2 regions of the Streptomyces sp. NPDC058000 genome follow, and region 2 is predicted to be linked to the other one. Evidence: riboswitches for the same ligand, from Rfam matches in the RefSeq annotation. Region 2 holds a riboswitch; the other holds the start of a gene.

Region 1 (6,993 bases), on a different contig from region 2:
GGCCGCTGAGCCCCGACCACCCGCTGCCGGTGCACGTCTGGGACGACGTCAGCCAGACCGGTCCGCCGCGCACCCGCCTCGCCGGCTGGCGTTTCCTGGTCCGCGGCCGAGAGCGCGCCGTGGCCGCCGCCGAGGCCCGGCTCACGGCCGACGGCTGGACGTTCTCGCACTTCTGCGACGGCCCCTACGTCGCCGCCACGGAGCGGGCCCTGCACCAGGCCGAGTCCCTCGCCGCGCCCTACCAGCCACGTCTGCTGTCCGTGCCGGAGCTTTACATGCTGACCCTGTGGCTGCACCACGACCTCACCGCGGACGGCGCCGACGGGATGCCCACCACCGGTGACCTCCTGGTGCCGCTGGCGCCCGCCCCGCCCGGGATCGCCTCCCACCTCCCGCAGCGGGTCGCCGATCTCCTACCCCGCCTGACCCTCCGCCTGGGCCCGGCGCCCCTGCTCCGCGAACCGGCCTGACGGGCGCCCCTCACCCGCACGCCCGCCCTGCACCGATGCGCCCCGTGGACTCCTCGACCGCGGGGCGCACCGCCGTGTCCGCCCCCGTGCGCCGGTGGCGCGCCAACCCCCGGGGGCACACGCTCAATTGGGAGCAACCGCCCGCACGGGTGACGCGTCACTATCGAGTGTGTACCGCTGCTGCGAAATCCCTGCGGAATCCCGTCCGTGGGGCAAGACTGGGACTGACATGAAACGGGGGAGCGGCCATGACCACCTCATCGAGCCGCACGACGTTCACCACTCCGCAGCGAAAGACAACTTCCATGTGCCAGCATCAACCGCCATGCCCGTCAGCCGACTCCACCGACCGGGAGGCCGCGCACCTGGTGGCGCACCACCCGGAGCAGGGCTGGAGCCTGCTGTGCAACGGCGTCCTGCTCTTCGAGGACACCGGTGAGCTGCTGCCGGACGGGCAGGTCATCGCCCCGACCCGGGTCACCGCCGCCGCTTGATCCCGCCGCCACCCGGCACGTACACCAGGGCCCCCGGCGCATCCGCCGAGGGCCCTTGATGTTGCCACCGGTCACCGGTGGCCCAGGTGATCAGGCGTCGTACTCGTCCAGCGGCGGGCACGAGCAGACGAGGTTGCGGTCGCCGAAGGCGCCGTCGATCCGGCGCACCGGCGGCCAGTACTTCTCAGCGGTGGCACCCCCGGCCGGGAAGACGGCCTCCGCGCGGGTGTACGGGTGGGTCCACTCGCCACCGAGCGCGGCCGCGGTGTGCGGGGCGTTGCGCAGCGGGTTGTCGTCCTTGTCCCACTCCCCCGAGCCGACCTTGTCGATCTCGGCGCGGATGGCGATCATCGCGTCGCAGAACCGGTCCAGCTCGGCGAGGTCCTCGCTCTCGGTCGGCTCGATCATCAGCGTGCCGGCCACGGGGAAGGACATCGTCGGCGCGTGGAAGCCGTAGTCGATGAGCCGCTTGGCGACGTCGTCGATGCTCACGCCGGTCGCCTTGGTCAGCGGCCGGACGTCGATGATGCACTCGTGGGCGACCAGCCCGCCGGGACCGGTGTAGAGCACCGGGTAGTGCGGCTCCAGGCGCTTGGCGACGTAGTTGGCGCTGAGCACCGCGACCTGGGTGGCCCGCTTGAGGCCCTCGCCACCCATCAGGCGGACGTACGCCCAGGAGATCGGCAGGATGCCGGCCGAGCCCCAGGGGGCGGCCGAGATCGGGCCGACGCCGGTCTCCGGACCCGCGGTGGGCTGTAGCGGGTGGTTGGGCAGGTACGGCGCCAGGTGGGCGCGGACGCCGACCGGACCGACGCCGGGGCCACCGCCGCCGTGCGGGATGCAGAACGTCTTGTGCAGGTTGAGGTGCGAGACGTCGCCGCCGAACTTCCCCGGCTCGGCGAGGCCGACCAGGGCGTTGAGGTTGGCACCGTCCACGTAGACCTGACCGCCGGCCTCGTGCACCGCGGCGCAGATCTGGGTGATGTGCTCCTCGAACACGCCGTGGGTGGACGGGTAGGTGACCATCAGGACGGCGAGTTCGTCCCGGTGCTTCTCGATCTTGGCGTGCAGGTCGTCGGCGTCGACCTCACCGTCCTCACCGGTCTTGACGACGACGACCTTCATGCCGGCCATCACGGCGCTGGCGGCGTTGGTGCCGTGCGCCGACGACGGGATCAGGCAGACGGTGCGCTGCTCGTCCCCGTTGGCGCGGTGGTAGGCGCGGACGGCGAGCAGACCGGCCAGCTCGCCCTGGGAACCGGCGTTGGGCTGGAGGGACACCTTGTCGTAGCCGGTGACCGCGGCGAGCCGCTCCTCCAGCTCCCGGATGAGCGTGAGGTAGCCCTCGGCCTGGTCGGCCGGGGCGAAGGGGTGCAGCTGGCCGAACTCGGGCCAGGTGACCGGCTCCATCTCGGTGGTGGCGTTCAGCTTCATCGTGCAGGAACCGAGCGGGATCATGCCGCGGTCCAGCGCGTAGTCCTTGTCGGCGAGGGTGCGCAGGTAGCGCAGCATCGCGGTCTCGGAACGGTGCTGGTGGAAGACCGGGTGGCCGAGGTAGTCGTCGGTGCGCTGCAGCGACTGCGGCAGGGCGTCGGCGGCGGCCGCGTCCAGCGCGTCGATGTCGCCGTGGACCCCGAACGCACCCCAGACGCCGGCCAGCTGGGCGCGCCCGGTGGTCTCGTCGCAGGCGATGCCGACCAGGTCGGCGTCGACCTGGCGGAGGTTGACGCCGGCCTCGCGGGCCGCGGCGACGACCTCGGCCGCCCGGCCGGGCGCCCGGGCGGTCAGGGTGTCGAAGTAGCCGTCGTGGAGCAGCTCCACGCCGCCGGCCTTGAGGCCCTCGGCCAGGATCGCGGCGTACCGGTGGGTGCGGCGGGCGATGGTACGCAGCCCGTCGGGGCCGTGGTAGACGGCGTACATCCCGGCCATGACGGCGAGCAGCACCTGCGCGGTGCAGATGTTGCTGGTGGCCTTCTCGCGGCGGATGTGCTGCTCACGGGTCTGCAGTGCCAGGCGGTATGCCTTGTTGCCGTCGGCGTCGACGGAGACGCCCACCAGGCGCCCGGGCAGGCTGCGGGCGTACTGCTCGCGGACGGCCATGTAGCCGGCGTGCGGCCCACCGAAGCCCATCGGGACGCCGAAGCGCTGGCTGGTGCCGATCGCGATGTCGGCGCCGAGCTCGCCGGGCGAGGTGAGCAGCGTCAGCGCCAGCAGGTCGGCGGCGACGGTGACGATCGCGCCCAGCTCGTGCGCCCGCTCGATCACCGCCCGCGGGTCGCGCACGGCGCCGGACGCGCCCGGGTACTGGAGCAGCACGCCGAAGACACCGCGCGCGGCGATCTCGTCCGGGATGCCGTCGGTGAGGTCGGCGACCACGACCTCCACGCCGGTCGGTTCGGCGCGGGTCTGGATGACGGCGACGGTCTGCGGCAGACAGTCCGCGTCGATCAGGAAGACGCCCTGCTTGACCTTGCCTACCCGGCGGGAGAGCGCCATCGCCTCGGCGGCCGCGGTGCCCTCGTCCAGGAGGGACGCACCGGAGGTGGGCAGTCCGGTCAGGTCGGCGACCACGGTCTGGAAGTTCAGCAGGGCCTCCAGGCGGCCCTGCGAGATCTCCGGCTGGTAGGGCGTGTAGGCCGTGTACCAGGACGGGTTCTCCATGACGTTGCGCAGGATCACCGGCGGGGTGAACGTGCCGTAGTAGCCGAGTCCGATCATGGACGACAGGACCTGGTTGCGGTCGGCGAGCGCGCGCAGCTCCGCGAGGACCTCGGCCTCGGTACGGGCCTGCGGCAGGCCGAGCGCCTCGGCGCTCTTGATCACGTCGGGGACGGCGGTGGCGGTGAGCTCGTCCAGCGATCCGAAGCCGACCTGCGCGAGCATCTTGGCCTGCGCCTCGTGGTCGGGCCCGATGTGCCGGTGCTCGAACGGAGTGCCGCGCTCCAGCTCGGTCAGGGAGATGCGGTTGGTGGTCATCTGCGGGGGCCTCCTGGTCAGCACGACCTACGAGGGGCACCACGGCGCTGGTGCCCGGACGGCCTCCCCCTCTGTCATCTCAACCTGAGAGCTTCACCGGCCCGCGAGCTGCGGTCCGGCTTTCACCGTCGGTGAGGAAGGGTTCAGGCATGTGCATGCCCGTGGCCCGCCCTGCTTTCCAGAGTGACCTCATCCATGCGGTACGTGTGCCTGAGAGATTCCGGGGAGGATTTGCTCCTTCGGCGCCCCGGTCGCGAACGACAAGGACTCTCCCGCATGGGGTCGACGGCCATTCGCCAGCCTACCAGCGCACTGCCGGAACGATCCTTCGAGTGGCCGAGGCATGAAATGTGCCGTTTCGTAGTTGTCACAAGGCAGTTGCGACCAATTGGAGGGACCGTGCAAACCGATATCGATCCCCGGAGCCTCATCGGCCGCAAAGCGTTCGACCGGAACGGCGCGAAAATAGGGACCGTCGACGAGGTCTACCTCGACGACGCGACGGGCGAACCAGAATGGGCGGCCGTCCGCACCGGCCTGTTCAGTCGGGATGCGTTCGTTCCCCTGGAACCGAGCAGGATGGTCGGCGACAGCCTGCACATCCCCTACGACCGCAAGCTGATCAAGGATGCCCCGGACTTCGGCGTCGGCCGGCACCTCTCCCCCGAGCAGGAACTCCAGCTCTACCACCACTACCGCCTGGATATCTCCGCACCGCCGGCCGCGGACTCCGCCTCGTCGGCCGGCGACACCGACTTCGGGCGGATCGCCGGCGCGGACGACTGACCCGGTCCGCCCACCAGCGGCAGAGGCTCGCCCGGCCGCAGCGCCGGATCATCGACGGCGAAGGTCCGCACCCTCCCCGGTGCGGACCACGGCGTCTCGAACCGCACGGTCACCCTCCCCACGCCACTGCCCTGCACCCATCCGGCGCCGAACTCCTCGTGGACCACGTCCAGCCCCGGGTGCCAGCGCCGCGGCAGCTCCACAACGGACTCCGGCGCCCCAGCCGCCTCCCCTTCCGGCTCCGCCGTCCCGCCCGCCGCCTGCTCCTCCGCCGCCCGCTCCGTGGCCAGCTGGGCGAACAGGTCCTCCTGCGTGAAGTCGGCCAGCCCACTCACCCCCACACCCAGCAGCCGCACCCCACCCGTGGTGTCCACCGTCTCCAGCAGCCGCACGGCGGCCTCCCGGACGACCGCCGGGTCGTCGGTCGGCCCGCGCAGCGTCTCGGACCGGGTCAGCGTCGAGAAGTCGTAGTTCCGCACCTTGATCACCACCGTGCGCCCAGACCGCCCGGCCGCCCGCAGCCGCGCCACGCACCGATCGGCCAGCCGCAGCACCTCGGTCCGCACCCGCGTCCGGTCGGTCAGGTCGACCTCGAAGGTGTCCTCCACCGACACCGACTTCGCGTCCCGCTCGGCCACCACCGGCCGCTCGTCCCGGCCCAGCGCCATCCCGTACAGCCCGGCGCCGTGCGCCTTGCCGAGCAACCGCACCAGCTCCGCCTCACCGGCCTCCGCGGTCTCCGCGACGGTGTGGATCCCGGCCCGGCGCAGCGTCTCGGCCGTCGCCGGCCCGACCCCGGGCAGCGTCCGCACCGGCATCGGCCGCAGCAGTTCCCGCTCGGTACCGGGCTCGATGACCACCAGGCCGTCCGGTTTCGCCGCCTCGGAAGCGATCTTGGCGAGCATCTTGGCGCCGGCCAGCCCCACCGAACCGGTCAGCCCGGTGGCCGCCCGGATGTCGCGCCGCAGCCGCTCCCCCACGGCCCGGGCCGCGGCAGTCTCCGCCGCCACCCCGCCGGCCTCCAGGTCCACGAAGGCCTCGTCCAGGCTCAGCGGCTCCACGAGCGGTGACAACGCCCGCAGCAGCTCCATGACCGATTCACTCACCTGGCGGTACAGCGTGAACCGGGGACTGAGATAAGCGGCATTGGGGCACAGCCGGCGCGCCTGCGCCGTCGGCATCGCCGAACGCACTCCAAAGACCCGCGCCTCGTACGAAGCGGTGGCGACCACGCCGCGCGGCCCGATCCCGCCGACGACCACGGGCTTTCCCCGCAGGCTCGGCTTGGCCGCCTGCTCGGCGGCCGCGTAGAACGCATCCATGTCCAGATGCAGGATCGTCGGCGCACGTCTCACACCACTGATGCTGCCGCACACCACTGACAATCGACCCGGTCCCGGGCCGTGAACCGCCCGGGAGCCGTCAGCCGGCCCGGTTGCGGCGCCGCGCCAGCTCGTCGTGCGGGTTCTTCCCGATCAGCGTCTCGCCGGTGTCCACCCGCTCCCCGTGGAGCTGTGACAGTGCACCCTCCACGTCCCGCCACACCACGCCCACGGCGATCCCGAAGACGCCCTGGCCGCCCTGGAGCAGATCCACGACCTGGTCGGGCGAGGTGCACTCGTAGACCGTCGCGCCATCGCTCATCAGCGTCATCCGCGTCAGATCGTCCAGCCCCCGCGCCCGCAGATGCTGGACGGCGGCGCGGATGTTCTGCAGCGACACCCCGGTGTCCAACAGTCGCTTGACGATCTTCAGGACGACGACGTCCCGGAAGCTGTAGAGCCGCTGGGTCCCGGACCCGTAGGCCGGCCGGATGCTGGGCTCCACGAGGCCCGTCCGCGCCCAGTAGTCCAGCTGTCGGTAGGTGATGCCCGCCGCCGCGCATGCGGTCGGTCCGCGGTAGCCGATGCTCTCCGCCTCGCGGTCCCCCGACATCGCAGCGGCCTGTACCGGGCTGCGGTTCGTCGCCGCGCCCGCGTGGAGCGGCAATGCCCCTTCCGCCGCCGTACCGTCGCCGGTGATTGCCACGCCGCCCTCCGTCCTCCACGTCCCGGACGGGACCTGCCATATCGACGGTATGCAGTCGCTCGGGGTGCGTCAACGATCGCCGCGCTCGCCACGCCGAGTGATAATCACCCTACGAGTGGTTTCTCGTGACTTGTCACGGGGAAGGGATTACAGGTTGGCCGGAAACAGGTGGTTCACCTGGCCGATTCACTGGTTGGTGCCGAAGTCCTCGGGCGAGATCTGGTCGAGGAACTCGCGGA
Region 2 (6,993 bases):
TGGCTTGATTCTCCTGTACGCGGGGGTGTGATCGTGAAGAGGGTCTTGCCCAATGAGACACGTGATGCCGGACGCAACGGCGCAGGTCCGCGGCGGGCACCGCGGACTCGCCGGCGCCGCCTGCTACTTCTGCCGCTTGTAGAAGGGCAGCGCGACGACCTCGTACGGCTCGTGCGTTCCGCGGATGTCCACCCGGACGCCCGCCGTGCCCGGTGCGGCGTACCCGGCATCGACATAGGCGATGGCGATCGGCTTGCCGAGGGTCGGGGACGGCGCTCCCGAGGTGACCTCGCCGATCACCGTTCCGTCGGCCGCCACGACCGGGTAGCCGGCGCGCGGCACCCGGCGCCCCTCGGCGACCAGGCCGACCAGCTTGCGCGGCGGGTCCTGCTCGGCGCGCTCGGCGGCCGCCCGAAGCGCGGCGCGGCCGACGAAGTCGCCCTCCTTCTCGAACTTCACGACCCGGCCCAGGCCCGCGTCGAAGGGGGTGAGCGCGGTCGTCAGCTCGTGCCCGTACAGCGGCATCCCCGCCTCCAGGCGCAGGGTGTCGCGGCAGGACAGCCCGCACGGGACCAGGCCGACGTCCTGGCCCGCCTCGGTCAGCGCCGTCCACACGGCGACCGCGTCCGCCGGCCGGACGAACAGCTCGAAGCCGTCCTCGCCGGTGTAGCCGGTCCGGGCGATCAGCGCCTCGACGCCGGCGACCGTGCCGGGCAGCCCCGCGTAGTACTTCAGGCCGTCCAGGTCGGCATCGGTGAGCTTCTTGAGGATGCCGGGGGACTCCGGGCCCTGCACCGCGATCAGCGCGTAGGCGTCCCGGTCGTCGCGGAGCGCGGCGTCGAAGCCCGCCTGCCGGCCGGCCAGCGCGTCCAGCACCACCTGGGCGTTGGAGGCGTTGGCGACGACCATGAACTCGCGCTCGGCGAGCCGGTAGACGATCAGGTCGTCGAGGATGCCGCCGTCGGGGCCGCAGATCATGGTGTAGCGGGCCCGGCCGACCTTGAGGGCGCCGATGTTGCCGACCAGCGCGTGGTCGAGGAGCGCACCGGCCTGCGGACCGGTGACGGTGATCTCGCCCATGTGGGAGAGGTCGAACAGGCCGGCGCGGGTGCGGACCGCGACATGCTCCTCGCGTTCGCTGCTGTAGCGCAGCGGCATGTCCCAGCCGGCGAAGTCGGTCATGGTCGCGCCGAGCGCGCGGTGCGTGGCATCCAGCGCGGTACGGCGAGGGGCATCAGTCATCGTTCGGGCTCCCAGGCATGGGTGACAAGACGGTCTCCCCATCTGTCATCGGAACCTGAGAGGTTCACCGGGAGTCCGCGAACGGACCCGGTTTGCACCTTGGGTGGAGCCGCCCCCTTCAGCCGGGCCGCGACTCGCTTTTCAGATCTGCCTCGCCCGCGCGGTATAGGGGCCTGAGAGATTCAAGGGAGGACTTGCTCCTTCGGCGCCCCGCCGTGGCGGCCGGGGACTCTCCCGCGCGGATTCAAGCGGCCGGTATGCAGTTGGCTGGCTGTGCACGAGTGACCAGTGGTGTGCCCGTGGCGGCCACATCATTACACGGGATCGCCGGATACAGGAGCCCCGGCCGCCGCTCCGTGCCCGGTCACCCGTACCGCGTCCGGCCGGCCGGGCCCGCCGCCGCGTCGCCCGGCGCCCCCGTCGGCCCGTCAGATCCCTTGGTACGGAGGGCTATCGCCTTGCTGCTCATTACCTTTTCTTGACACTCTGCGGGAAGGTCGGGTCCCGAACCCGACCTGAGCCGACGGGGAGGGGCGATCACGGTGCACAGCGAAGCGGCATACGCGACGACGGCAGGGGTGGCACCGCCGGAGCCCGCACCGAAACCGGCGCCGGCCGCACTCCGGGCGGACCGTCGCCCCCGCCCCGCCGCCCGGTCCGACCGGCCCCGCATCATCGATCTGCGGGACGGCGCCCGCACCCCCCGCACCGCGCTCCGTTTCCCGCCCGGCGACCTGATCGTGGTCTCTGGGCTGCCCGGCAGCGGCAAGAGCACCCTGATGGGCCGGGTGGTGCCGCACCGCGACGGCCGCGGCGCCGCGGTGTGCCGCATCGACTCCCAGGACGCCCGGGAACGCTGGGAGCGCGGCCGGTTGCGCCGCCTCCCGTACGCGCTCTACCGCCCGCTGGTCCGGGTGGCGCACTATCTGGCGCTGCGCCGGGCGGTGCGCTCCGGCGGGAGTGTGGTGATCCACGACTGCGGGACGCTGGCGTGGGTGCGCCGCTGGCTCTCCCGGGCGGTCCGGCGCGACGGCCGGGGGCTGCACCTGGTGCTGCTCGACGTACCGCCCGAAGCGGCGCTGACCGGCCAACGGGCGCGCGGCCGGGGGGTGTCGCGGTACGCCTTCGCGCGGCACCGCCGGGCGGTCCGCCGGCTGGTCGCCCGGGCCGAGGAGGCCCGGCTGCCGCCGGGCTTCGGCTCCGCGGTACTGCTGGACCGGCCCGCCGCCGGGGCCCTGGAGCGCGTCACGTTCGGCTGACCGGGCCGGGGCCGCCCGCACCCGGCCCCGCTCGCCCGCCCGCCGTCGCCGTCGTCGCGGCCACCGCCGGCTTCGGCGACCGGCGCTCCGCCCGTTAGGGTCTGACCCACCGGGCGGGCCTGCGGGCCCGCCCCCAGGGTCAGGGGCCGGGCAGCGCGGCCAGTAATGGGTGGGTGAGATGAACTATCCGGACAATTACCCGCAGCACGGCGGTCCGGTGTCGGGGGACCTCTCGGGCACGGGGATACCGCAGCTGGCCTGGCCGGCCAACGAGCTGGAGGAGGTGCTGGCCGCGTCGGTCGGACACCCCGGGGCCGGCGGCCGGATCGTCGAGGTGCTGGGCCGCAGCCGGGTGTGGGTGCCGCTGCCCGAGGGCGGCGGCCCGGAGCGCGGCGGCCTCGGCGCGGCCGGCCTGGACCTGCCGACCGTCGAGATCGGCGGCGCCGCGTACGTCCCGGTCTTCAGCTCCGAGCAGGAGTTCCTGAAGGTCGTCGGCGCGCATCTGTCGTACACCGTCGCGCCCGCGCAGGAGTTCGCCCGCGGGCTGCCCCCGCTACTGGGCATCGCGGTCAATCCGGGCGGCACCGTCGGCGTCCCGCTGCCGCCGCCCGCGGTGGCCGAATTGTGTCGGATCGGGTGGACGGATCCGGCCGGTCGCCAGGTCGGCGGCGCCCGGGTGCGACTCTTCGAACCGGACTGGCAGCACGAGCCGGTGGACTTCCTGGCCGCCGCCGGCCTGGCGTTCTCCGCCGCCGGGTTCGTGCTGACCGCCCGGCGCGCGCTCGCCAGCGTCGAGGGCGACACGCCGGCGCTCTTCGTCGGGGTGCAGATCGAGGTCGCCCCCGAGCGGCTGCACGACGGCAGCGCCCGCGACGAGGTGCTCGCGGCGCTGGGCCGGGCGCTGGGCCAGGTGCCGGTGCCCTGGCCGGTCCAGCTCGTCCTGCTCGACATCGCCCAGGGCGACCCGGTCGCCGACTGGATGCTGGAGCGCGTGCGGCCCTTCTACACCCGGGACCACTCGTAAGCTGGTGGAACGACGGGCGGGCGCAGGCCCTGCCGGCAGAAGGGACGGACCACGTGAGCGCGGGTGCGCATCAGGGAGCGGCGGCGGCCGACCAGGTCGAGCAGATGCTGCGGCAGGTCTCGCCCGGGCGCTATGACGCCTACGAGGCACTGCTTGCGGCCCTCGCACACGGACAGGTCTGGATGCTCCTGTGGCACGGCCGGGCCGGACAACCCGATGCGCAGTACGGGAACATGGAGGTCGACGGGATGGGCTACGCCCCCTGCGTGACCTCCGCGGCCGAACTCGCCGCCTCCGGCTGGACCCGCGACCACGAACTCGTCACCGGCCCCGAGATCGCCGCCTCCCTCTTCCCCGACCGCTGGGGGCTGTGGCTGAATCCGCACGCTCCGGGCGGCGGGGTCGGCCTCCCCTGGCTCGACCTGCGCCGGATCGCCGTCGGCCTCGACCGACTGCCCGCCGGGCCGCTGCGGATCTCCGAACCGGTCATCGACATCCCGCAGTTCTACGCCCTGCTCGCACAGAACGCCCACCGGACGCCGCCGGTACGGTCGTTGCGCCGCGCCTGGGTGCAACCCGCCCTCGGCGCCCCGTATCTGGCGATCGGGCTGGATCTGTACGACACCGGACAGCCGTCGGTGGACGCCGCGCGGATGATGATCCAGCAGTCGATGGGCGCCGTGCCGGACGGACTGCCGGTCTCCACGGTCGCCATGAACGACGAGTACGACCCGGTCGGGATGTGGATGCGGGCCTGCGCCCGTCCGTTCTTCGACCGCGACGGCTACGCCCAGCCGCCCGCGCCCGGCCCCACCCACGGTTACGGCTACCCCCGCCCGTACTGACGCCGGCGGGTGCCCGCGTGGCCCCGCCCCGCTGTCGATCTTGGGGTGAATTCCCCCCATCCGCCCGGCGGTTGACGACCCTTCCGGCCGTCCGGCGCACCGCTCAGTCCGCACCCCTGTTCGTATAACGGAAAGCCGCGGACCACATCACAGTTGCGCATCCATTCACCTTCAGGGCTGGTGAGTGATCGCGAGTCGGATGAAGACTCCGGGCAGCGAGGACCTCGGTCCTTTGTACGAGCGTCATCCCCCACCGGCGTCATGCGCACCTCAGACACGTCCGCAGTGCCAACTCCCGCGAGACCCGGAGGAGATGGCGGCAGGGGAAAACCAGAGACGCAGAGACCAGGCCGCTACCGCGGCGGCACAGGCCGGCCACCCCGTCGGCCGGGAGGGGTTCTGAAGCACCGTGACCGCACCGATTGACACCACCGGGGCGGCTGCTGAGGCGCAGCCGGAAGCGGTGCTGGAGGGCGTGGAGAGCAAGCGGATCGAGGGGCGTTCGCTCGGCCAGATCGCGTGGCTGCGCTTCCGCCGCGACAAGGTCGCGATGGCGGGTGCCATCGTTGTCATCCTGCTCATCCTGATCGCCGCGTTCTCCCGTCCGCTCCAGGCGCTGTTCGGGCTGGACCCGAACCAGCCGTACCAAGACCTGATCGACCCCAACACCACCCTTCCCAAGGGCGACTTCGGCGGGATGAGCGCCGACCACCCCCTGGGCGTGGACCCCAAGTTCGGCCGCGATCTGCTCGCCCGGATCCTGGAGGGCTCCTGGGTGTCGCTGCTGGTGGCGTTCGGCGCGACGCTGCTGTCGGTGGCCATCGGCACCGTCCTCGGCGTGATCGCGGGCTTCTACCGCGGGCGGGTGGACGCCTTCATCAGCCGGCTGATGGACGTCTTCCTGGCCTTCCCGCTGCTGCTGTTCGCCATCGCGATCTCCGCATCGCTCCAGGGCGGCGCGTTCGGCCTGGACGGCCTGCCGCTGCACATCTCGGTTCTGATCTTCGTGATCGGCTTCTTCAACTGGCCCTATATGGGCCGGATCGTGCGGGCCCAGACCCTGTCGCTGCGGGAGCGGGAGTTCGTATCCGCCGCCCGTGGACTGGGCGCCCGCGGGCCGTTCATCCTCTTCCGAGAACTCCTGCCCAACCTCGTGGGACCGATCATCGTCTACTCGACGCTGCTCATCCCCTCCAACATCCTCTTCGAGGCGGCGCTGAGCTTCCTGGGCGTCGGTATCCAGCCACCTCAGTCGTCCTGGGGCGGCACGCTCACCCAGGCGGTCAAGTACTACGAGGTCGATCCCCAATACATGATCGTCCCCGGCCTCGCGATCTTCGTCACCGTGCTCGCGTTCAACCTGCTCGGTGACGGTCTGAGGGACGCGTTGGACCCGCGTAGCCGGTGAGCGGCTGCCGGGCCCCTGACCGGGCGCGCACCTTTGTCACTGCCGTTTCGAATTGACGTTTCACGACGAACGAAGGGGACACCGAGCATCATGCGAAGGTCACTTCCGGTCGCGACTGTCGCGGCCATCACCAGTGCGGGCCTTTTGCTGGCCGGCTGCAGCGGAAAGGGGTCCTCCGACAGCTCGGCCGGGGCCAACGCCGCTACCAAGGGCGTAGTCAACGCCTCGGACGAGAAGGGGGGCACCGTCACCTACGCGATGAGCGACGCCCCCGAGTCCTTCGACCCGGGCAACACCTACTACGCCTTCGTCTACAACTTCAGCCGCCTGTACGCGCGCCCGCTCACCACCTTCAAGCCGGGTCCCGGCACCAAGGGCGAGCAACTGGTCCCGGACCTCGCCGAGTCGATGGGCAAGGCCAGCGACGGCGGCAAGACCTGGACGTACAAGTTGCGCCAGGGCGTGAAGTTCGACGACGGGACCCCCGTCACGTCCCAGGACGTCAAGTACGCGGTGGAGCGCAGCAACTTCGCCCGCGACACCCTCTCCCTGGGCCCGAACTACTTCCAGCAGTTCCTCCAGGACAACGACGGCGGCTACAAGGGCCCCTACAAGGACAAGAGCAAGGAAGGGCTCAAGTCCATAGAGACGCCCGACCCGCAGACCGTCGTCTTCCACCTGAACAAGCCGTTCGCGGAGTTCGACTACCTGGTCAGCGCCCCGCAGACCGCCCCGGTCCCGCAGGCCCAGGACAAGGGCGCGGACTACACCAAGCACGTGGCGTCCACGGGCTCGTACAAGTTCGAGAGCTACCAGGAGGGCAAGAAGCTCACCCTGGTCCGCAACCCGCAGTGGTCAGCCAAGACCGACCCGCTGCGCAAGCAGCTGCCGGACAAGATCGTCCTGAACCTGAAGGTCGCGCAGTCGACCATCGACAAGGACCTCCAGTCCGGCAACACCATGGTCGACATGGCCGGTCGCGGCGTCGACGGTCAGACCCAGGCCCAGCTGCTGACCGACCCCGCGCAGAAGGGCCACACCGACAACGCGCTCGGTCAGCGCCTGGTCTACACGGCGATCAACACCAAGGTCGCGCCGTTCGACAACGTCGAGTGCCGCAAGGCCGTCGAGTACGCCATCGACAAGAAGGCCGTGCAGACCGCGCTCGGTGGTCCGATCCGCGGTGACATCGCCTCCACGGTCCTGCCGACGGAC

The links. A riboswitch is a leader RNA that binds a small molecule or an ion and turns the genes downstream of it on or off. The one in region 2 is predicted to bind glycine.
Region 1: another riboswitch for glycine. It lies ahead of gcvP (aminomethyl-transferring glycine dehydrogenase); the one in region 2 lies ahead of gcvT (glycine cleavage system aminomethyltransferase GcvT).

The regions. Positions count from the first base shown of each region.
Region 1 is NZ_JBHVQS010000027.1:96,487-103,479, forward strand. It holds gene ACFVT2_RS24745 (hypothetical protein) at 1-470, shown strand, start outside; gene ACFVT2_RS24750 (DUF5999 family protein) at 776-964, shown strand; gene gcvP (aminomethyl-transferring glycine dehydrogenase) at 1,055-3,940, opposite strand; glycine riboswitch at 4,129-4,225, opposite strand; gene ACFVT2_RS24760 (PRC-barrel domain-containing protein) at 4,340-4,726, shown strand; gene ACFVT2_RS24765 (DNA polymerase IV) at 4,633-6,081, opposite strand; gene ACFVT2_RS24770 (MerR family transcriptional regulator) at 6,149-6,754, opposite strand; gene ACFVT2_RS24775 (bifunctional nuclease family protein) at 6,941-6,993, opposite strand, start outside.
Region 2 is NZ_JBHVQS010000037.1:35,951-42,943, forward strand. It holds gene gcvH (glycine cleavage system protein GcvH) at 1-1, opposite strand, end outside; gene gcvT (glycine cleavage system aminomethyltransferase GcvT) at 124-1,242, opposite strand; glycine riboswitch at 1,394-1,489, opposite strand; gene ACFVT2_RS28775 (AAA family ATPase) at 1,785-2,501, shown strand; gene ACFVT2_RS28780 (enhanced serine sensitivity protein SseB) at 2,680-3,525, shown strand; gene ACFVT2_RS28785 (enhanced serine sensitivity protein SseB C-terminal domain-containing protein) at 3,579-4,370, shown strand; gene ACFVT2_RS28790 (ABC transporter permease) at 4,780-5,778, shown strand; gene ACFVT2_RS28795 (ABC transporter substrate-binding protein) at 5,869-6,993, shown strand, end outside.